DNA from 3 places in the Bradyrhizobium sp. CB1717 genome. Region 3 is predicted to be linked to each of the others. Evidence: predicted binding sites of a transcription regulator. Region 3 holds the regulator's gene; each other region holds the start of a gene.
What was found. Region 3 encodes LexA, which represses DNA repair genes until DNA is damaged. Its sites were predicted from a motif close to TGTTCNNNNTGTGTTCNG; they were not measured.

Region 1: the regulator LexA is predicted to act here: its motif matches at 2,838-2,855, upstream of QA649_RS23155 (single-stranded DNA-binding protein).
Region 2: the regulator LexA is predicted to act here: its motif matches at 4,111-4,128, upstream of QA649_RS40740 (ATP-dependent Clp protease adaptor ClpS).

The regions. Positions count from the first base shown of each region.
Region 1 covers NZ_CP121666.1:4,856,197-4,863,698, forward strand. The annotation lists gene QA649_RS23140 (outer membrane beta-barrel protein) at 1-635, opposite strand, end outside; gene QA649_RS23145 (outer membrane protein) at 876-1,562, opposite strand; gene QA649_RS23150 (outer membrane beta-barrel protein) at 1,797-2,558, opposite strand; gene QA649_RS23155 (single-stranded DNA-binding protein) at 3,024-3,518, shown strand; gene QA649_RS23160 (low molecular weight protein tyrosine phosphatase family protein) at 3,537-3,866, opposite strand; partial or broken gene QA649_RS23165 (DUF2306 domain-containing protein) at 4,202-4,601, shown strand; gene gyrA (DNA gyrase subunit A) at 4,770-7,502, shown strand, end outside.
Region 2 covers NZ_CP121666.1:8,750,103-8,757,604, reverse strand. The annotation lists gene QA649_RS40750 (SLC13 family permease) at 1-558, shown strand, start outside; gene QA649_RS40745 (tannase/feruloyl esterase family alpha/beta hydrolase) at 651-2,312, shown strand; gene QA649_RS40740 (ATP-dependent Clp protease adaptor ClpS) at 2,358-4,079, opposite strand; gene QA649_RS40735 (DHA2 family efflux MFS transporter permease subunit) at 4,190-5,812, opposite strand; gene QA649_RS40730 (HlyD family secretion protein) at 5,754-7,004, opposite strand; gene QA649_RS40725 (TetR/AcrR family transcriptional regulator) at 7,095-7,502, shown strand, end outside.
Region 3 covers NZ_CP121666.1:4,723,219-4,730,720, forward strand. The annotation lists gene QA649_RS22505 (DUF2171 domain-containing protein) at 1-107, shown strand, start outside; gene QA649_RS22510 (ComEC/Rec2 family competence protein) at 201-2,483, shown strand; gene QA649_RS22515 (GAF domain-containing protein) at 2,493-3,434, opposite strand; gene QA649_RS22520 (hypothetical protein) at 3,657-4,088, opposite strand; gene QA649_RS22525 (hypothetical protein) at 4,283-4,486, opposite strand; gene lexA (transcriptional repressor LexA) at 4,773-5,474, opposite strand; gene glp (gephyrin-like molybdotransferase Glp) at 5,651-6,862, opposite strand; gene QA649_RS22540 (hypothetical protein) at 7,092-7,286, opposite strand; gene QA649_RS22545 (HAD family phosphatase) at 7,432-7,502, opposite strand, start outside.

The sequences.
Region 1 (7,502 bases), 130 kb from region 3:
GTGTGCTTGCCCATGAACAAGTGGTTGTACTCGACGCCGACCGACCAGTTCGGAGCGAAGCCGAACTCGATGCCGGTGCCGACGGTGCCGCCCCAGCGGGTCTCGTTGGCGGTGTCGAGCGTGACGCCGGCCAGAGTGCCGCTGAACTTGTTGTGGGTGACGGCCGCGCCGCCCTTCACGTACCAGAGCACGTTGTTCCAGGCGTAGCCCACCTGACCGGTGAAGAGGCCGATGGCGTCGATCTTGGTGTTGTTCACCAGCGGGAAGAAAGCGGCGGGCGAGCTGGTGTTCGAGCCCTTCAGGTCAGCCCAATCGCCCTGGGCTTCGAGGCCGAACACCCAGCTGGCGGACTGCCAACGATAGCCGATCTGGCCGCCGACGATTGCGCCGGTCGCATTGTGGCAACCTTCAGCCGTGACGGGGACAGCCACGCCGACCACAGCGGTCGTATCCCAGCAATTGTGGCTGGAGCCGCCACCGGCGTTGGCGCCGATGTAGAATCCGCTCCAGTTGTAGATCGAGGCCACAGCGACCGGCGCCTTGGTGTAGGGGCGGGCCGCAAGATCGGCCGCCGAGGCCGGTGTCAACGCGCTGAGTACGAACAGGCTGGCCGAAGCCAGCAAAATCTTCTTCATCTGATTCCCCAGTTCCGTTTCTCTTTGTTGCCTTCCGCAAGGAAGAGCAGCGGACCCTATGAGCCAACTGACGTTCACAGCTTTACACCATCGAAGCCTAAGGTTGTGTCACTGGGGAGCCACATCTCAGCCACATCTCGCCGAAAACGCGAGTAGTTGGCGCATACTGCTACCCGCGCAAAAACAAAAAGGCCGGCGCGAGGCCGGCCTTTCGTAACGCAAGAGCGTCGGAGACGAAGCTTAGTACTTCGCGACGATCGGGCCGCCGAAGTGATAGTTCACGCCGACCTGCACGGTGTGGAAGTTGAGCGTGCCGGTGGGCAGGGCGCCCGAGAAGTAGGTCTCGCCGCCGAGGCTGCGATAGAGGTACTCGCCCTTGACCGACCAGTTCGGAGCGAAGAACGCTTCGACGCCCGCGCCGACGGTCCAGCCGGAGTGCCACTTGCTGTCCGACGCGGTCACGCCGAGGGCGGACAGGGTGATCTTGTTGTCGATCCAGGCATAACCACCGGTGCCGTAGAACAGCACGTTGTTGACGGCGTAGCCGATACGGCCGCGCACGGTGCCCATGGCGTCGGTCTTCGAGCTCGCGGTCGCGGTCACGACACCGAAGCCGGGGACGACGGTCGCGCCGGTCACAGAGGCGCTGACGTCAGCCCAGGAGCCATCGGCCTCGACGCCGAACACGACGTTGCCGGTCTGCCAGTTGTAGCCGGCGGTGCCACCGACGAAGCCACCCTGCATACGCGGGCTGCCCGAGTCTTCCCAGGCGCCGCCGCCGACGATACCGAGGTAGAAGCCGGTCCAGTTGTAGACCGAAGCCACAGCCACCGGAGCCTTGGTGTACGGGCGGGCCGCGAGATCAGCCGCCGACGCGGGGGCAGCCAGAGCGAACAAACAGGCCGAAGCCAACAAAACCTTCTTCATTTTCAACCTAATCCCAGTCCCAGTTTCTGTTGTTGCCTTCCGTGAACGGAAGGGCATCGGACGCCGTGGTCCAACTGGCGTCGTGCTTACACCAGCGAAGCCGCAAGTTGTGTACCCAAAAAGCCACAACAGTCACAAAACGTCATAATCGCTGACTGATCGTTTTCTTCGCTCGCACGCAGCAAAAAGGCCGGCACAAGGCCGGCCTTTCGTCAGAAAAGACTATGCTTGCGATCAGTACCTGGCGATCGCCGGGCCGCCCCAACGATAGTTCACGCGGATGAGGGCGAGATCGACGTCCTGACGGACGCGTTCGGTCTGAACGAAGGCTCCGCCAAAGGTGAAGTCGACGTTTCGCGTGCCGAGGAAGATGTGATCGTACTCGAAGCCCACCGACCAGTTCGGGGCGAAGCCAAATTCGACTCCCGCGCCGACCGTTCCGCCCCAGCGTGTTCCGCTGGCTGAACCGAAGGTCGTGCCAGCACCCACAAAGCCCGGCGCGACGATGAGGTCGTATCTGTCGTCCACTACGGCGCCGCCGCCCTTCACGTAGACCAAAACGTTATTCCAGGCATAACCGACCTGACCGGTAATCAAGCCGAAGGCATCGACCCGCGTACGGTTCTGCTGAGCTGCAGCGGTCGGGCTGACGTTTCTTCCACTGAAGTCAGCCCAGTTGCCCTGGCCTTCCACGCCAAACACCCAATTGGCCGACTGCCAGCGATAGCCGACCTGACCACCGATTGTGCCGCCCGTTGCGTTATGGCAGCCGTCGGTGATCAGCGTACCGGTGACTGGGGTCACGAAGTCCCAGCAATTGCGGCTGGAGCCCCAGCCCCCGTTGATGCCGATGTAGAAGCCGCTCCAGTCGTAGATGGTCGCGACCATCGGGGGCGGAGCCTTGGTGTAAGGACGCGCCGCCAGATCCGCCGCGCTCGCGGGAGCCGACAGGCCCAACGCCACAGCACCGATTGTACCAATTAAAATCTTATTCATTGCAGTCTCCCCGGGTAAGGTCCGCTTCTTGAGGGTCCCCGAAGCGGCCGATCAGGCGCGACGCCCATATGAACTCAATTCCGAGGCAACCGTAGCTTAAGCGGGAGGCAAAGTCCGTCTCCGAAATGCAACAGTCGCAGGGCAAGTGGGGGGCGGGTAACTTGATGAATGCTAAGCGCTTTTTGCTGATTTTGGGAACCTGAAAAAGTTCCATCCGGGGCGCACTATTTTGATAGGCATGTAGGCACCGCCCGGGCCGAATATTCCGCATCCCCCAGAAAGAACAAATCTGGAACAGACCGGCAGGCGATGCTATATGTGGGGATAACCTGAGCGCTGATGGGCTGATCGGTCCGCGCAAGCGTATAGGGTCGCGTCAACAGGTTGCAGAGGACCGCGGGGCGCGGTGCGGTCCTTGCGAATGCGGCCTTACGAATTCAGTGGCATTTGGAGTGGAGAGCGGCGATGGCGGGAAGCGTCAACAAGGTCATTCTGGTTGGAAATCTCGGCAAGGATCCTGAAATCCGCCGCACCCAGGACGGGCGGCCGATCGCGAATCTGAGCATCGCGACCTCGGAAACCTGGCGCGACAAGAACAGCGGCGAGCGCAAGGAAAAGACCGAGTGGCACCGCGTCGTGATCTTCAATGAAGGGCTCTGCAAGGTCGCCGAGCAGTATCTGAAGAAGGGCGCGAAGGTTTACATCGAAGGCGCGCTCCAGACCCGCAAATGGACCGACCAGAGCGGCGTCGAGAAGTACTCGACCGAGGTCGTGCTCCAGGGCTTCAACTCGACGCTGACGATGCTCGATGGCCGTGGTGGCGGCGGCGGAGGCGGCAGCTTCGGCGACGAGCCGGGTGGCGATTTCGGCTCTTCCGGTCCGGTCAGCAGCGCCCCGCGCCGTCCCGTTGCCGCCGGCGGTGGCCGCAACAGCGACATGGACGACGACATCCCGTTCTGACGGCTGCGGGAGAGCCGGCTAATCCCGGCGCAGATAACGGCCAACTCGGTTTTCAAGGATCCGGACCAAGGCAGGATCCATGAATTCGTAGTCGTCCGGAATGTCGAGGCAGATGACCCGCTTGTTATTCAAGCTGGATCGGAATTTCCGGTTCAGCTTGTTGCGGTGGGTCTTCTCCATGACGAAGATGATGTCGGCCCATTCGACCTGCTCGGCGGACAGCAGCACGTCCGCGCCGTTTGCAATGCCGGCCGAGTCGGTCTCGATCCCCGGCCAAGTCGAAAACACCTGTTCGGCGGTAGGGCTGCGGAGGCGATTGGCGCTGCAGACGAAAAGGACGTTGGTCACTTTACCGCTCTCTCGGTGATGATCGATCAGTGTCCGTGGGAATGACCGCCGGTGCTTTGCGGGCCAGGCTTCGAAGAGTTCCTGCTACATAAATACCGCTTGCTGGTCGATGGTATCGACGACGTCCGCTCTGACGCCGGGCGCGAATGCTCCTGTATCGCGTTGTCCGCTCGCGTGAAGTGGCAGGATTTCTTACCAATCAGCAGGTAAGGCTCGAGTTTTCCGCGCTTGCCTCACGTGCAACCTCAAGTCTTTGACGGGGTGTGATGTGAATGATATTAACTTCATGTTAATCCTATTCACATCGGTCGCCGTGCGACCTGAGGGAGCTCCGCATGAGCCTTGCGCCGCTGCTTGAGGCCGCGCCCAGCGATCCCGCTGCATGCCTTTGCCGCCATGGCCGCCTTCCTGCTCGGCCTCATCCAGTTCTCCGCCCCCAAGGGCACGCTGCCACACCGGACGATCGGCTGGATCTGGGTGGTCCTGATGCTGGTCGTGGCTGCCTCGTCGTTCTGGATCCACCAGATCCGTCTGGTCGGGCCGTTCAGTCCGATCCATCTCTTGTCGATCTTCACCCTGGTGGTTCTGCCGCTGGCGGTATGGCGGGCTCACACGCATCGTGTTGCCGACCACCGGCGGATGATGATCCTCATCTTCGCCGGAGCGCTGGTGGTGGCGGGCCTGTTCACGCTGGTGCCCGGGCGCGTCATGCACAGCGTGATTTTCGGCGCGTAAGGGGTGGTTCCGCCCGGTCCGTTCGGGCCCCGTCCGGGACAGTGTTGGGAAGGGCGTAAGTCTCTGGAAAAACAGTCGGAAAAAGCGCTTCCCGAGGCCCGGCAAGGGTGGTTATCAGGGGTGTGATGCGCTATATGATTCCCAGACAAAAACTCACCGGATTCCCCCTTGGCTGACGACGACAACAAGCCCGGCGACCAGCCGGCGCATCCCTCGGACATTCGCCCCGTTTCCATCTACGAGGAGATGAAGAAGTCCTATCTCGATTACGCCATGAGCGTGATCGTGGCGCGTGCGCTGCCCGATGCGCGCGACGGGTTGAAGCCGGTCCACCGCCGCATCCTGTTCGCGATGCACAATCGCGGCGACACCCCGGACAAGAAGCACAAGAAGTCCGCCGGTGCCGTCGGCGAGGTCATGGGTAAGTATCACCCGCACGGCGACCAGGCGATCTACGACGCCTTGGTGCGCATGGCGCAGGACTTCTCGATGCGCGCGCCGCTGATCGACGGGCAGGGCAATTTCGGCTCGGTCGACGGCGATCCGCCGGCGGCAATGCGCTACACCGAGTCCCGCCTGACCAAGATCGCGCTGAAGCTGCTCGAGGACATCGACGACGACACCGTCGACTTCCAGGACAATTACGACGGCTCCGAAAGAGAGCCGGTGGTTCTGCCCGCGCGGTTCCCGAACCTGCTGGTCAACGGCGCCGGCGGCATCGCGGTCGGCATGGCCACCAACATCCCGCCGCACAATCTCGGCGAGGTGATCGACGCCTGCGTCGCGCTGATCGACAATCCGTCGCTGACCATCGACGAGCTCATCAACATCATCCCGGGCCCGGATTTCCCGACCGGCGGCATCATCCTCGGGCGCCAGGGCATCCGCAGCGCCTACCATCTCGGCCGCGGCTCGATCGTGATGCGCGGCAAGGTCACCTTCGAGACGGTCCGGAAAGAACGCGAGGCGATCGTCATCACCGAGATCCCGTATCAGGTGAACAAGGCGACGATGGTCGAGCGCATCGCCGAGCTCTACAAGGAAAAGAAGATCGAGGGCATCTCCGACCTGCGCGACGAGTCCGACCGTGACGGCTATCGCGTCGTCGTCGAGCTCAAGCGCGATGCCGTGCCCGACGTCGTGCTGAACCAGCTCTACAAGTTCACGCCGCTGCAGACGAGCTTCGGTGTCAACGCCGTCGCGCTCGATTCCGGCCGTCCGCAGACCATGACCCTGAAGGACATGCTGACGATCTTCGTCGGCTTCCGCGAGCAGGTCGTCACCCGACGGACCAAATATAAGCTGCGCAAGGCGCGCGAGCGCGCGCATGAGCAGGTCGGCCTCGCCATCGCGGTCGCCAACATCGACGAGATCATTCGCGTGATCCGGACCTCGCCCACGCCGGCTGCCGCGCGCGAGACCCTGATGACGCGCGACTGGCCCGCCCGCGACGTCGAGGACATCATCACGCTGATCGACGATCCGCGCCACCGCATCAACGCGGACGGCACGATCCGCCTGTCGCTGGAGCAGGCGAGGGCGATCCTGGAGCTGCGCCTCGCACGCCTCACCGCGCTCGGCCGCGACGAGATCGGCGACGAGCTCTCCAAGCTCGCCGGCGAGATCAGCGACTATCTCGAGATCCTGCGCTCGCGCGCTCGCATCCTCGACATCATCAAGACCGAGCTTGCCGAGGTGAAGGCCGAGTTCGCCACCCCGCGCAAGACCGTGATCATGGAGCAGGAGGGCGAGGTCGAGGACGAGGACCTGATCCAGCGCGAGGACATGGTCGTCACCGTCTCGCACGCCGGCTACGTCAAGCGCGTGCCGCTGTCGGCCTACCGGGCGCAGCGCCGCGGCGGCAAGGGCCGCTCCGGCATGCAGACCCGCGACGAGGATTTCGTCAGCCGGCTCTTTGTCGCATCGACTCATACTCCGGTACTGTTCTTCTCCTCGCGCGGCCAGGTCTACAAGGAAAAGGTCTGGCGGCTGCCGATGGCAGCGCCCAACGCGCGCGGCAAGGCCATGATCAACATCCTGCCGCTGGAGCAGGGCGAGCGCATCACCACCATCATGCCGCTACCCGAGGATGAATCGACCTGGGGCCAGCTCGACGTGATGTTCGCCACCACGGGCGGCAACGTCCGGCGCAACAAGCTGTCCGACTTCGTCGACGTCCGCCGCTCCGGCATCATCGCGATGAAGCTCGATGAGGGTGAGGCGATCGTCGACGTGCAGATCTGTACCGAGCACGACGACGTGCTGCTGACTTCGGCCGCCGGCCAGTGTATCCGCTTCCGGGTCAGTGACCCTCGACCTGACAAGGATGGCGAGATCAAGGAGCACGGTGTTCGGGTCTTCGGTGGTCGAACCTCGATGGGCGTTCGAGGCATCTCACTTGAAGATGACAAGGTCATCTCAATGTCGATCTTGCGCCATGTCGAGACCACGTCCGACGAGCGCTCGGCCTATCTGAAGATGCGCCGCGCGGTGGCCGGCGAGCCCACGACCGAGGAGCCTGCGGTAGATACCGAGGCGGAAGAGACCTCTGGCAACTTCCAGCTCACCCAGGAGCGCTATGCCGAGATGTCGGCGGCCGAGCAAATCGTGCTGACGGTCTCCGTCAACGGCTATGGCAAGCGGACCTCGTCCTACGAGTACCGCACCACGGGCCGCGGCGGCAAAGGCATCGTCGCCATGAGCGTCAACAACCGCAACGGCAATCTCGTGGCGTCCTTCCCCGTGGAGGAGGCCGACCAGATCATGCTGGTGACCGACAAGGGTCAGTTGATCCGCTGCCCGGTCGAAGGCATCCGCATCGCCGGTCGCTCGACGCAAGGTGTCATCGTGTTCGACACCGCCGAGGACGAGCACGTCGTCTCGGTCGAGCACATCACGGAA
Region 2 (7,502 bases), 4.0 Mb from region 3:
GGCGTGTGGTCGGTCGCGGTCGCGCTGGCGGCAGCCATCGTCGCGACCATCGCGCTGAACTGGGCGCGCTTGCCGGCGCTGCGCCGGACCATGGATGCCGGGGCCAATGCATCTGTCCTGCCGGCGTTCAGCGTCGCCAGCCTCGTCGGATTCGGCGCCGTCGTCGCCGCGCTGCCGGCGTTCACGATCGTGCGCGACTGGGTGCTCGCGATCCAGGGCGGACCGCTAGTCTCGCTCGCCGTCGCGACCAATACCCTGGCCGCGCTGACCGGGTCGGCGTCAGGCGGTCTGACCATCGCCCTCGAGGCTCTCGGTCCGACCTATGTCGAACTTGCCGGGCGGACCGGCATCGACCTTGCGCTGATGCATCGCGTGGCGGTGATCGGCGCGGGTACGCTGGACATCCTGCCGCACAATGGCGCGGTGGTCAGCCTGCTCGCGATCTGCGGCCTCACCCATCGCGACAGCTATTTCGACATCGTCATGGTCGGCATCGTGACGTCGCTCCTGGCGCTGGTGGCGGTGATCGCCCTGGGCAGCGCACTGGGCTCGTTCTGACGGAAAGCCGGCCTCAGTGATTGACGAACGGGCGAAGGTTGCATTGAATGCGGCCAACTTTCGAACGCAACAGAACAAGCCGGGTGGAAACGATGACGCGATACAGAGCGAAGCTGTGTGCATGGCTCGTGGGCACGGCGGCCGCAATGAGCGCGAGCAGCGCATCGGCGGTGACGCTGGCGGAGGATGCCGAAACGGTCTGCAAGGGGCTGGTCGGCGGCACCGATGCCGTGAAGATCGATGCCACGACGTTTCAGTCGCCATCGCAACTCGCTGTTGCCGAGCGCGGCCCGACGCCGTCGGGGCGCATCACCCCCGCCAATCCGGGCTTCTGCAAGGTGCTCGGCCATATCGACCCCGTCGATCCCAAGGCGCCGCCGATCAAATTCCAGGTCAACCTGCCCGTCGAGTGGAACGGCCGCTCGGTACAATATGGCGGCGGCGGCTTCAACGGCGTGCTGATCACCGGCCTTGCGCTGCCGCCGGCCTATCCCTTCGACAAGCCGTCGCCGCTCGCGCGCGGTTTTGTGACCTACGGCACCGACTCAGGTCACGAGACAAAGCCGGGCGAGCTGCCGCAGGTGTTCGCGTTGAATGAAGAAGCCTTCGAGAATTTCGCCCACCGCGCCTACAAGAAGGTGCGCGACGCGGCCGTGACGCTGATGGAGCGCGCCTACGGCAAGAAGCCCGAGAAGATGTATTTCATGGGCTCGTCCGAAGGCGGCCGCGAAGGCCTGACCATGGCGCAGCGTTACCCCGACGATTTCGACGGCATCTTCGCCCGCGTGCCCGTCATCAACTGGGTCGGCCTGCAGCATGCCGGCATGCGGTCGGGACTTGCAACCATGGGCGAGGGCTGGATCAACCCGGCGCAGGTCAAGCTCGTCGGCGAGGCCGTGCGTGCGGCGTGTGACAAGGCTGACGGCTCCGACGACGCGCTGGTGCAGGATCCCGTCACCTGCAAGGCAGTGTTCAAAGTCGAGACGCTGCGCTGCGGGGCCGGCAAGAGTGGCGATCAGTGCCTGACCGATCCCCAGATCAAGGCGATCAACACGCTGCATGCGACCTACAAATTTCCGTTCGTGCTCGCCAACGGCCTCGACGACTATCCGGGCTGGGGCGTGTCGGGCGAGGACACGCCGGCGGCCGGTCCGACCGGCGGCTGGGTGTCGTGGTGGCTCGGCACCGCGCCGCCGGCGCAGCCGCCCGCGCCCAACAACGGCATCGCCTGGATCTATGGCGCCGGCGGCATTCAATATGTGTTCGCGCGCGATCCCAAGCTCGACGTCACCACCTACAAACCCGAGGACCACAAGGCGCGGCTGCTCGAGGTCTCCAACCTGATGGATTCGACGAATCCCGATCTCAGCCGCTTTCGCGAGCGCAAGGGCAAGCTGATCATCCTCGAGCACATGGCTGACTATGCGCAAAGCCCCTATGCCGGCATCCGCTATTTCGAGAGCGTCGAGCGCTTGATGGGGACGGCGACGGCGGCGCAGTTCGCGCGGCTCTACACCGCGCCCGGTGTCGATCATGTCGGCTCCGGGGCGCCCGCCAATGTCGACATGCTCAGCGTGCTGGTCGACTGGGTCGAGAAAGACCAGGCGCCCGGCGACCTCGAGGTCACCGAGCAGAAGGTCGAAGCGCCCGCGTTCCCTGTCGTCCGCGCGCTGCCACTGTGCCGCTGGCCGGCCTGGCCGCACTACAAGGCGGGGTCGGTGACGGAGGCGTCGAGCTATTTCTGCGCGCAGTAGCCCTTCACCTCTCCTCGCTTGCGGCGAGAGGGAGAAACGCACCGCTCATCCTGCCGCCATCGCCTGCGCACCGCCGAGCAGTCGCGCATTAAGCCGGCCGCCAGCGAACAGCATGTCATCGAGGGCTTCGTCGATATCCGCGGAAATGACGGAGTTGCCGCCATCGCGTGCGAGACTTGCTTGTGCCAGCCGCCGCATCAATTCCTTGATGAATGCACAACTTGTGCCCTCGCTGCGTCGGGCGGCTTCGGCGACAACAGCGTCGTCGAGTGGCAGTCCCCGGCCATAGAGCCGGACCAGTTTGTTGCGGCCGGTCTCGTCGGGAAGCGGCACTTCGATGGCCTGATCTATGCGACCGGGGCGGCCCGCTAGGGCGCCTTCGAGTTGCTGAGGCCGATTTGTTGTCAGCACGAACAGGATGTCCGCGTCCTGCTTCAAGCCATCCATCTCGTTAAGTAATCGGTTGAGCAGCGGTTCTTCGCAGCCGCTCATGTTCTCGCGCTGCCGCGCGATGAGATCGACGTCTTCGATCACAACCATGGCCGGTTGCAGGAGGCGAGCGAGATTCATATAGGCGCCGAGCAGGCCGATTTGCTCCGCTGTGATGATCAGCGTCGTATGACCGGGCAGATGGGCCGCGAGATAGCGGATGGTGTGAGTCTTGCCCGTGCCGGGTGGGCCGTAGAGTAAGATACCCTTCCGGGTCGACTGTCCGAGGCGGCGCAGCACATCTCGCGTGCCCACGAAGTTCAGGACGTTGCGATCAAGTAGCCGTAACGTCTGTTCAGGCAGGATCACTTCGTCACGACTGACGGAAGGAAGCCGGTGCACCGTGATCCCGCGCGAGCGCCCACGGTAGTCGGAATCGGCATCGAGAGAGAGAATCTTGCCGCGGTAGGTGCGCGCGGCCTGAACGGCGTCCTCCAGCGCGCTGAAGCACTGCTGGACAAGCGCTGAGCCTGCGGCCCCGGCCGGCGCCATGATTTCGATCCGCACGCCGATCTCGCGGCTGTATTCACGATGAATGGCCAGAAGCACCGCGTAGCGGAGACCGGCGGTTGCGCAAAGCCAAAGACCATTGTCGAGGCACTTGGCTGGTGTCGGTTCGCCGATATCGACGTCGTTGTACTGAAGCGGTGCGATCGTCGCCGCGAAGCGGTCGTTCTGCATCAATCTCGACATGGATAGCGTCTCGTAGCGGCGGTCCTCGGCGATACCGAATAGCCGGACCGGAGACGCAAATAATCGGTCGATGGCGGCCTGGACGTCTGCCCGCATGTGGCCAGGAAATTGGCGTACCGTGGTCACCAGCTGACTTCGCGGCACATCGGCGAAGTGCCAATTCAAGACACCGAACGTGTAATTGAACTCCTCCGAGGGGAGGTCCTGCGATGCGCTTGCTGCTGCGAGTACGCAATCGGCGCACAGCCACACTGTGCGGTCCACCAATTGTGCTTCCGACTGCGCGGTCGGTCGGCCGCAAAGCTCGCAGCAGGACTTCGCCGTTTCGCTTGTGATCAGGAGTGGGTGGCCGGCGGCAGCGACACGACGCCGTGCAGATTCCAGCAGGGCGCCTGCGACCGGTGGTGGGTAGGGACCGCAGGCTGCCGCGCCATGCCTCCCCATGTCGGCAATCACGGAGGCGGCTTCACTTTCCGACTTGCCGAAGACGCGACGCAACAGGTCAACGATGAATTCACGCGGAGTATCTTCGTCGCCATGCAGCACGAGCTGAGCCGGCAGGTCCGCGACCTGGGTATCGCCCATGAAGTGTCCCTTCGAGCAACCTATAATTGATCGGAACAAATAGGGAACAAAAAAGGACGCGGCCGTCAAGCGTGACGGCCGCGTCGATTTGGTCGTTCGTTCTCGAAGCTCTAATGCGCGCCGCCTCCACCCGCCGCCTTCACCCGTCGCGTCAGCAGCACCGCGATTGCGGCGAGGACCAGCACCACGCCGATCACGGCAAAGGTGTCGGAATAGCCCATCACCAGCGCCTGGCGCTTCACGGTCTTGCCGAGCGCGATGATGGCCTGCTCGCGCGCGGCGTTGGGGTCGGGGACGCCGTGCGCGATGAAGTAATTGGTCATCTGCGCGATGCGATCACGGACTTCCTCGCGGCCGAGCGTGATCGAATGGCCGATGATGTTGGAGTGGAACTGCTCGCGCTTGGTGACGATGGTGGCGAGCACCGCGGTGCCGATGGCGCCGCCGAGGTTGCGCATCATGTTGGAGATGCCGGAGGCAGCGGCCGCATCCTGCGGCGCGACGCTGCCGAGGCTGAGCGCCGAGAGCGGCGCGAGCGTCAGCGCCTGGCCGACCGCGCGTACGATGTTGGGCACCAGGAACTGGTCGCCGGAATAGTCGAGCGACATCTGGATGTTCATGAAGGAGCTCGCGGCGAACAGCAGCAGGCCGACGGTCGCGACATAGCGGCCGTCGAAGCGCTGCATCAGCTTCGGAACCAGCGGAATCAGCAGGAGCTGCGGCAGGCCGGTCCAGGCCAGCACGTTGCCGATCTGCTCGGCATTGTAGCCCTGCACCTGGCCGAGATAGGCGGGCAGCAGATAGACCGAGCCGAACAGCGCGAAGCCGAGGAACACGGCGGCAATCGTGCCGATGCCGAAATTCCACTGCGTCAACAGGCGCAGGCGCAGCAGCGGCTTCTCCACCATCAGCTCGTTGGCGATGAACAGCGACAGGCTGATCGCGGCGATGATGGCGAGCCGCACGATGAACGGCGAGCCGAACCAGTCGTCCTTGTTGCCTTCTTCCAGCACGGCTTGCAGCGAAGCGAGGCCGATCGCCATGGTCGCGATGCCGAACCAGTCGCCTTCACGCAGCAGACCGAGATTTATCGGCTGGCGCTCCAGGGTGAAGAAGAGGATGGTCACCATGATGGCGGTGGGCAACACGTTGACATAGAAGATGGTCTGCCAGCCGTAGTTCTCGGTGAGATAGCCGCCGATGGTCGGGCCGATCGCCGGGGCAAAGGTCACCGCGAGCGAGAACATGGCAAGGCCGATCGGCTGCTGGCCCTTCGGCAACTTGGTGAAGACCAGCGTGAACGCCATCGGGATCAGCACGCCGCCGAAGAAGCCCTGAAGACCGCGCATCGCGATCATCGAGGGCAGATCGTGGGTGAAGGCACAGGCGACCGAGAACGCTGCGAACAGGCTCGCGAAGCTCAGGATGATGTTGCGGAACGAGAACACCCGCGACAGATAGTCGGTCAACGGAATGACGATGATCTCGCCGATCAGATAGGACGTCGAGATCCAGGATCCGTTGTCGGCGCCGGTGCCGATGCCGCCCTCGATGTTGAGCAGCGAGGCGTTGGTGATCTGGATGTTCAGGATCGCCATGAAGGCGCCGATCATCGCCGCGAACACGGCGATCCAGATCGTGGCGCTGGCCCGATTGGGGTCGGCAGCGACGCGCTCAGGCGTCGCGGCCGGAATTGCTTGTGCTGGCGTCGATATTGAGAGGCTGTTTGACATGGCACGACCCTCCGGAAACAGGTTTTGCTTTGGGCGTCGCTGCCGCCTGGGCGGTCGGCGCTGAGCGCGTTGCGATCGTCGGGATCACGGACATGCCGGGCCGCAGCGCGATCGCGGGCGCGGTCTCGGTGTCCAGCGCGATCTTCACGGGAATGCGCTGCACGATCTTGGTGAAATTGCCGGTGGCGTTGTCGGGCGGCAGCAGCGCGAATTCCTGGCCGCTGGCCGGCGCGATGGAATCGACGTGGCCGTGCACGAGCTGGCCCGGGAACGTGTCGACCTCGATCTCGACGCTCTGTCCGGCGCGGACATGGGTGAGCTGGGTCTCCTTGAAATTGGCGACCACATAGGCGCCCGTGGCCGGCACGATCGACATCAGCTGCGTGCCCGCCTGCACATACTGGCCGACGCGCAAGGTGCGGTTGCCGACGACGCCGTCGATCGGTGAGACAATCGTGGTGTAACCGAGATTGAGCTCCGCCTGTTGCTGGACCGCGACTGCGCGCGCGGCGGCGGCCTTGGCCTGCACGATCTCGGCCTTGAGGAGATCGACCTGCTTCTGTGCGGAGACGAGGTTGGCGTTGTCGCGCGCGATCGCGGCGTCCGCACCGGCATCGCGCGCCTGCGCCTGCTGCGCATTCTGCACGCTGCCATAGCCGGTCCTGGCAAGATCCGTGTAGCGCTTGTTCTCCTGCTGGGCGAAGGTCTTCGCGGCGGTGTCGACATCGATGGTCGCCTTCGCGGCCGCGATCACCGCTTCCTGAACCTCGAGCTGGGCCTCCTTGCTGACGACCGTGGCGTTCGCCGCCTGCACGTCAGCCTTGGCCTGATCGAGCGCGACGCGGAAGTCGCGGTCGTCGATCCGGGCCAGCACCTGGCCGGCCTTCACATGCTCGTTATCGCCGACCAGAACGCGGTCGAGATAGCCGCTGACCTTCGGCGCGATGGTGGTGTTGTCGGCCTTCACATAGGCGTCATCGGTGGAGACGAGGTATTGGCCGACGGTCCAGTAATCGTAGCCGTACCAGCCCGCGCCGGCGAGGGCGGCAGCGGCCACGCCTGCCAGCAACAGCTTGCGAAGGTTCAGCTTTCGGCGCGGGGCGGGGACCGGCGCTGGGGGCAGAATGCCTTCGGGCGGGCTGGTCGGCACCACGATGGTTTCACTCTTGGACGGGTTGGTGTGCACGGTCATGGCCGGCTCCCTGAATTAGGAAACTTGACGATTTCCAAAATAGGACTAGCTTGGGGAGAGTCAATGGAATGACAGGCATCATCTAAAAACATGGCTCAGGCAAAACCGTCATCAGAAGGCCGCCCGCGCGGGCGGCCGCCGGTACGCAGCGACGACGAGACGAAGCGGATCGTCATCGAGGCGGCACGGCACGCCTTCGCCGTCGATGGCTACGCAGCAACCAGCACCGAAGAGCTGGCGCGCGGCGCCGGCATCTCCACCAAGACTCTCTATCGGCTGTTTCCGGGCAAGGCCGCGCTGTTCGAGGCGATGTGCGCGGACCGGCTCGACCGGTTGCTGTCCGACGTCAATCTTCAGGCCAACAACCAGGCCGATATCGAAACCAGCCTGGCTGCCGTGCTTGTCGCCTGTGCCGATCTCGCGCTCGATCCAGAGGTCGTGGCGCTGCAGCGTATGGTGCTGCAACAGTCAGCCACGTTTCCCGACCTTGCCGCGAAT
Region 3 (7,502 bases):
GCCATCATCACTTCATCGACAAGGGCCTCGTCGCCGGTGTCGAAGGCAACAAGGTGCGCCTGTCGGCCAAGGCGGATGTCGCCGTGACGATGGAAGAGGAAAAGTAGGGCGCACCCTCTTCGTTCCCGATCTGTACCGCTATTCGTCCGCCCGCACGTTCCGGTAGCCTCTGAGCCAGTCGCGTATCGTAAGGTGCAGGAATGGCGGAGCCGGGCCGGCCGCAGCGTGTCTCGCAAGGGATCGCAGGAACCTGGCCGGCGGGGGGCTCCGCGTCCGCTGGCGGCCTTGCACCCGCAGGCTTCGACCTCTGGTCCGCGATCGCCGGGACATTGCGCCAATGGGCCAGCGCCGAGGCCGGCGCCGGCCGGCTGTTGCCGTGGGTCCCCGTCGCATTCGGCAGCGGCATCGGACTCTACTTTGCGGCCGACCACGAGCCGGTGCTGTGGGTCGTTGCCACAACGGCGATCGCGCTGCTGCTCGGCGCCGTCCTGGTGCGGCGGAGCCGGGTGTTTGCCCCTGCGATCATGATCGCGGCGGTGGCGGCCGGCTTTGCCGTCGCCACCTGGAAGACGGCGCGCATCGCGCACACCGTTCTGGCAAAGCCGCTCTATTCAGTGTCGTTGTCGGGCTTCGTCGAGACGCGCGACATCCGCGAGCGCACCGATCGCTTCGTGCTGCGCGTGACCGCGATGGAGGCGCAGCGCAGCGACATCAGGTTGGAGCGCGTGCGTCTGTCGGTGCGCAAGGGGACAGCGCCCGAGGTCGGCAGCTTCGTGCAGCTCAAGGCGCGGCTGATGCCGCCGATCTCGCCGGTGCGCCCCGGCAGCTACGATTTCTCGCGCGACATGTTCTTCCAGGGCATCGGTGCCTCCGGCTTCGTGATGGGCGCCATCACGGCCGCAGCGGCGCCGGATGCCGGCGGCTTGCGGCTGCGCTACGCCGCCTTCATGCAGGGCCTGCGCGATGCGATCGACGCGCGCATCCGTGCCGTGCTCGAAGGCGACAACCGCGCGATCGCGACTGCGCTCTTGACCGGCCGGCGCGATGCCATCACTGCGCCCGTCAATGACGCGATGTTCGTCTCGGGGCTCGGCCACGTGCTGTCGATCTCCGGCTATCACATGGCGGTGGTTGCCGGCGTCGTGTTCTTCGCGGTGCGCGCGCTGCTGGCCTTGATCCCGGGACTGGCAGTCGGCTTCCCCATCAAGAAATGGTCGGCGGCCGCGGCGCTGGTTGCCGCCGCGTTTTATCTTCTGCTCTCGGGCGCGGAGGTCGCGACGCAACGCTCGTTCTTCATGACCGCGGTGGTGCTGATCGCCGTCATGGTTGATCGCCGCGCCATCACCTTCCGCACGCTGGCCGTGGCCGCGCTGATCGTGCTCGCGGTGGCGCCGGAAGCGCTGGTTCACCCCAGTTTCCAGATGTCATTTGCGGCAACGCTCGGGCTGGTGGCGCTGGTGCAGATCGGCATGCCGAACCTGTATGCATCGCCCGACCATTCCGCGACCGCACGCATCGCGATGTGGGGCGGCCGCGAGATCGCGATGCTGTTCCTGGCCTCGCTGATCGCGGGGCTTGCGACCACGCCCTATGCGGCCTTCCACTTCCATCGCGTAACGCCCTACGGGGTGCTCGCCAATCTCGGCGCGATGCCGGTGGTATCGGCGCTGGTGATGCCGGCGGGGCTGTTGGGCCTGCTCGCTGCTCCCTTCGGGCTCGATGGCGTGTTCTGGTGGCTGATGGGCATCGGCATCGACTGGATGGTCGCGGTGTCGCGCTGGGTGGCGGCACTGCCCGGCGCGGTCGGCCGCATCCCGGCGTTCGGCATCGCGCCGCTGATCGCGGCCAGTCTCGGCATCATTGTCATGGGCCTGTTGCGTACGCCGTTGCGCTGGTCAGGCGGGCTGGTGCTGCTGGCTGCGATCCTCTGGGGCCTGTCGGCGCGGCCGCCGGACATCCTGATCGCGGGGGACGGGCAGAACGTCGCGGTGCGCGGCAGGGACGGGCACTTCCACATGATCCGGGCGAACAAGGATGGCTTTCTGCTGAAGGAGTGGCTGGCTGCCGACGCCGATCCGCGCGATGCCGCGAATGGTACGCTGGCCGACGGCGTGTCGTGCGACGAGGCCGGCTGCGTGACGCCGCTTGCCGATGGGCGGCTGGTCGCGCTGGCCTTGCGCGTCGACGCGCTGGCGGACGACTGCAGCCGCGCCGCGCTGGTGGTGACGGCCCGGCCCGCTGCGCCGGATTGCGCGGCGATGGTGGTAGACCGGCAGCGCCTTGCCGCGCAGGGCGCATTGGCGCTGACACGGCGGGGCGACGGCTTTGCGGTGCAGACGGTCAAAGCAAGAGGCGCAGACCGCCCGTGGGCGCCGGCGACTGCCGGCGAGGGTGATTTCGGTGCGAGCCTTGCGCCGCCCGCGGCGGCGCCTCGTACCCGGGATGCGACACCGTCCGAGGCGGACATGCAGGCTGAGGATTGAGGAGGCGGGCTACAGGTACCAGGCCAGCACGGCCTCGAGCCCGGCGGTCCCGATCACCGGCAAGGCAACCATCTGGCTTAGCCCGGACGTACGGGCTTCGGCTGCAGCGATCGATTTGTCATGCGCGAGATCATCGTTGAGCGCAGGCATCCCGGTGGCCCAGGCGCCGCCGATGCTGCCGTCGCCCCTGGTGATTGACTTGTCCGCATAGAGCGCGACCAGATCGGTCTGGGCGCTGCAATCCCCGGCGCGGAAGACCAGTGCTGAGCGGGTCTCATCTGGCATCCAGATCTCGAAGCGCCGCGCAATCGGCGTGGCCTGCGCGGACAGGAAGGTGAGCACCCAGGTCTGGTCGGTGCCGGTACGGTAGGGCACGCCGACGCCGAGATTGATCCCGACCTCGGCGGCGTCTTCCCAGCGCAGAAAGCTCTTGGCGTTGTGCAGGTCCTTGATGATCAGCGGCAGGCCGGCCTTCCAGGTGCGTCCGGGCAGGCCGAAGCCGCGCGGAAAGCGGGTGTGCCGCGAGTTGAACTCGAACATGTCGGCGGTGCCATAGTAGCCGTCGACTAGTCCCATCTCGTGGGAGGTATCGGGATCATTGTGCCAGAGCTCGATCGCGCCGACATGCGCGTCGTCATCGCCGCAAAACAGGACCATCACGGCTTGCAGGAATTCGCCTGAAAATACCGGCACGGCCACGCCGCAAGTCAGGCCCGCGGCGAGGGCCTGGTCGGTCCGTTTGAAATAGGAGTTGGCGAATTTGGTGAGGATGACGGGATGGCCGGAAGCCCAGGCCCTGCCCGGAAGCCCCTCATCCCGACCGAAGCGCAGCTCTTCACTTGCGGCCTTGAACGCGGACAGCCCTTCGCCGTAGAGGCCGCCGCCGAATTCCAGCCGCATGCGCGTCCGGTCGGGCACCCAGAGTTCAACGACGCGAATGAAGGTTTTCATCGAACGTGTCCGCCGCCTCAAGCCTTTTGGCAGCATCGGCCATTTGCCCGCGGAACGGACGTTCAAAATTCAGGCAGGGCAGCGCAAACTTCGTGCGACGGAGAAGAGCGGCGGTGACCTGGCGAAGGTATTTTCGAAGATGCAAACCACACCACGTCGCCGGCCACGGCCGGCGATGGCGATTTCAATCATGGCCCGACCCGCGAGCCGGGGCAGCTACGATCAGCCGATCGGCAGGCGTGTGATCGTCGGCCTGTCGGCGATGGTCTGCGGCTTGTGCTCGCGCTCGCCGAGTGGCTGGGTCACCGGCAATTGCAGCACGGTTGCGCGCTGGCCTTCGACGAGCTGAGTCACCAGCACGTATTTGCCGTCGGGAAATTCGATCGCATCGTGATGGCGATCTGGAATGTGCGGGTCGATCTTGCCGAACTTGCCGACGCGCGAGTTGATGGTGCGCGTCCAGATCCAGCGATTGTCGTAACGGACGTTGTCGGCGAAGGCGAGCTCCGTTCCCGGCAGCAGGCATACCGCGACGGACATGTCGGCTTCGGAGGCGAAGCCGCGTGTGGAAGTGCCGCGGAAGGTTGTCGTGACGATCGTCTCGCCGACTTCGGCAGGACGCGTCGCGACGGCGTGCAGGCTGTAGTCACACATCGGGGTGCTCCTCATTCGAAGATAGCGACCCGCGCCTCTTGTCGAGGCGCACGCCTCTATCAGAGTGGAAGCATACAACGGTCTGCTTGGTTGTGGGCAAATCTGCGGCTTGGATCCGCACGCCGCCATCACAATATCTTTTTCAGATGCACGAGGAACAAAGCCCGGTCCCGTGCATTCGGCGTGCTTCTTCGTCAACGGCCAGCAGGTGCCGACCAGCCCGAATACGGCCAGGCCGGTTGCGACGGCAGTGCAACGGCGTCGCGTGCGCTGCGGAATTGCTCGCGCGTCGTCGCTGGCGTCGTCTTGCGGACATGATGCGATCGTGCGGCGACAGCCGGTGATACTGAGGTTACGATCAGCGCCATCGTGACAGTGCTCAAGACGATCTCGCGCATGGTTGTCTCCTCGGTTTCTCAAAGGCCCGTAAAGCGATGCGTGCTTTGCGCGGCGTGCCGAGGATCTAGCGCGGGGGAAGTGGCCGGATAATCTGTGCAGAACCAGAAAGACTATCCAGCCGGAGCGGACAATTGTCCGCTCCAATCGTTCAGGCGCGGTCGCCAACTGGCGCCGCAGGATGCACCTAAAGCGCGATGAGATTGGGATGAATCGTCATCGCGCTTTAGGTTATTGTTTGAGCATGATCTTTTCGGAAAACCGCTGTGCACTTTTCCGGATCATGCTTCAGTACTTCCGGTACAGGCCGATCAGCTTGCCCTGAATCTTCACCCGGTTGGGCGGCAGGATGCGGACCTCGTAGGCGGCGTTGGCGGGCTCGAGCGCGATCGATGCGCCGCGGCGGCGGAAGCGCTTCAGCGTTGCTTCCTCGTCGTCGATCAGCGCCACCACGATGTCACCGGTGTCGGCGCTCTCGTTGCGCTGGATCAGCGCCATGTCGCCGTCGAGGATACCGGCTTCCACCATCGAATCGCCGCGCACCTCGAGCGCGTAGTGCTCGCCGGAGCCGAGCATGTCGGGCGGTACGCTGATGGTGTGGCTGCGGGTCTGCAGCGCCTCGATCGGCGTGCCGGCCGCGATGCGGCCCATGACGGGCACGGCGACGGGACGCTCACCCTCGTCAGCCGGCGGGCTGGAGGTCGTGCGCACCTTGCCGAGATTGCCTTCGATGACGCTCGGCGTGAAACCGCGGCGGTTGCCGGCAGCCGCCTGGAGCTCGGGCAGCTTGATGACCTCGATCGCGCGGGCGCGGTTGGGCAGGCGGCGGATGAAGCCGCGCTCCTCGAGCGCGGTGATCAGGCGATGGATGCCCGATTTCGAGCGCAGATCGAGCGCGTCCTTCATCTCGTCGAAGGATGGCGGCACGCCGCTTTCCTTCAGTCGCTCGCTGATGAACCGCAGGAGCTCGTATTGTTTGCGCGTTAACATCTCGACCAAAATCCCCCGGTTGATGTCGTTCGATTCCGAGACGCTCAGTTCAGCGATAAGCCGCTGCATGCTCGAAACAAATCATGAACGGACACTATATGTTCGATACATGTTCCGCAACTGCTTAATTTACCGTGAACGCGACAAAGTTCGCGGAACGCGTGTGGTGATAGCGTTCATACGGGCAGCAGCAGCACCTCGCATTGCGTGCCGGCTTCGGCCTTGGGCGCGAACGGCGCGCGCACGAGAAGTGCCTGTGCTGCAGCGAGATTCGCAAGCAGCGAGGAATCCTGATGATTGACCGGAAGGGCGATCAGCGTGCCGTCGTCGCGCCGCTCCAGGCGCGTGCGAAGATAATCCTCGCGCTGGTCGTTGGCATTGAGGTCGCGGCCGAGCACGGCGCGCTCGCGGCGATGATGAATCACGGTGCGGCCCGACAGCGCGCGAATCAACGGCACCATGAACAGGAAAGCGCAGACGTAGGATGACACGGGATTGCCGGGCAGGCCGATGACGCGCATCGCGTCGAGCCGGCCGTGCATCATCGGCTTGCCCGGCCGCATCGCGATCTTCCAGAACGACATCGCGATGCCCTCGGCCTTGAGCGCCTGCTGGACCAGATCGTGGTCGCCGACCGAGGCGCCGCCGGTCGTGATCAGGATGTCGGCGCCGCTCTCGCGGGCCCGGCGGATCCCGGCGGTGGTGGCCTCCAGCGTATCGGCGGCAACCCCGAGATCGACGGTATCGGCGCCCTCCTGGCGGGCGAGTGCGTGGAGGGCGTAGCCGTTGGAGTAGACGATCTGGCCGGGGCCGGGCGTTGCGCCGGGCATCACCAGCTCGTCGCCGGTGGCAAGGATCGCGACCTTCGGACGGCGTTGCACGGGCAAATGCGGATGATTCATCCCGGCGGCGAGTGCGAGATCGCGCTCGGTGAGCCGGGTTCCCTTGCGCAGCAGCACGTCGCCCTCGGCAAAGTCGATCCCGGCGCGCCGGATGTGCCGTCCGGGAATCGCTGCTTCCTTGATCGTGATGCGCTTGCCGTCCGCGGCCGTATCCTCCTGGATCACGATCGCATCCGCGCCGGCGGGAACGACGCCGCCAGTGAATATGCGGACCGCTTCGCCGGCGCCGACCAACCCGGCAAACGGCCGCCCCGCCGCGACCTCGCCGATCACCGTCAGTTGGGAATCGATCGTCGCCGCATCGGCCGCGCGCACGGCATAGCCATCCATTGCCGACATCGCCTCCGGCGGCTGCGTCCGCCGCGCCGCGATGTCGCGCGCGAGCACGCGGTGAAAGGCTTGGGCGAGGGAGACCGTCTCCTCAGGCAGCGGCTCCGCGCCGGCAAGCACTGCGGCAAGCGCATCGGATACCGGCATCAAGGCCACGGGTGAAAACTCCTGCTGAGCACGTTCGGCAAATCGGCGGCCAGAGTTTTAGCCGAGTGCGGGCGCAGAGGCAAAACAGGCGAGACGCAGGATCATTCAACCTGCATCATCCGCTCTGTGGTGAAGAGAGACCTCAAATCCGCCGCGGCATGATCCGGAAGGCGAGGCAGACCGGCACGAGGACGGCCATGGCAAGCACGAGAAGAACGAGCGCCACGGCCAGCATCGGTCAACTCCCTGCCGGCTCGTCCGGACTGACGTCCGGCGCTTTGGGGCCCTGGTCCTTGTCGGGCAGCGGGTCGGCCTGGGATTTCAGGTCGGCGGCCTTGCTGATCAACTTGGCGGATAGGTCGGAGTCCGAGGTGGTTCTTGCGAACTCGAGCAGGAGAGAGGCTTGCTTGGTGAGGTAGGATTTGCCCAGCACGTCGATCGGTCCAATGTAGAAGTTCCAACCGACTGAAGAGTCCGGAAGGGCCGATTCCGTTCCCGGAACTCTGTACAAAAATGCACAAAGTGATTTGGTTCCTCATTTCGGGCAAACGAGTTCCGGGGAACCGGGGGCGGTTCCGTCAAATCCCGAGCTTTTTCAGCGCATCGCCGACGTCACGGGGCGAGGTCACATGCACCGCGGTCAATCCGC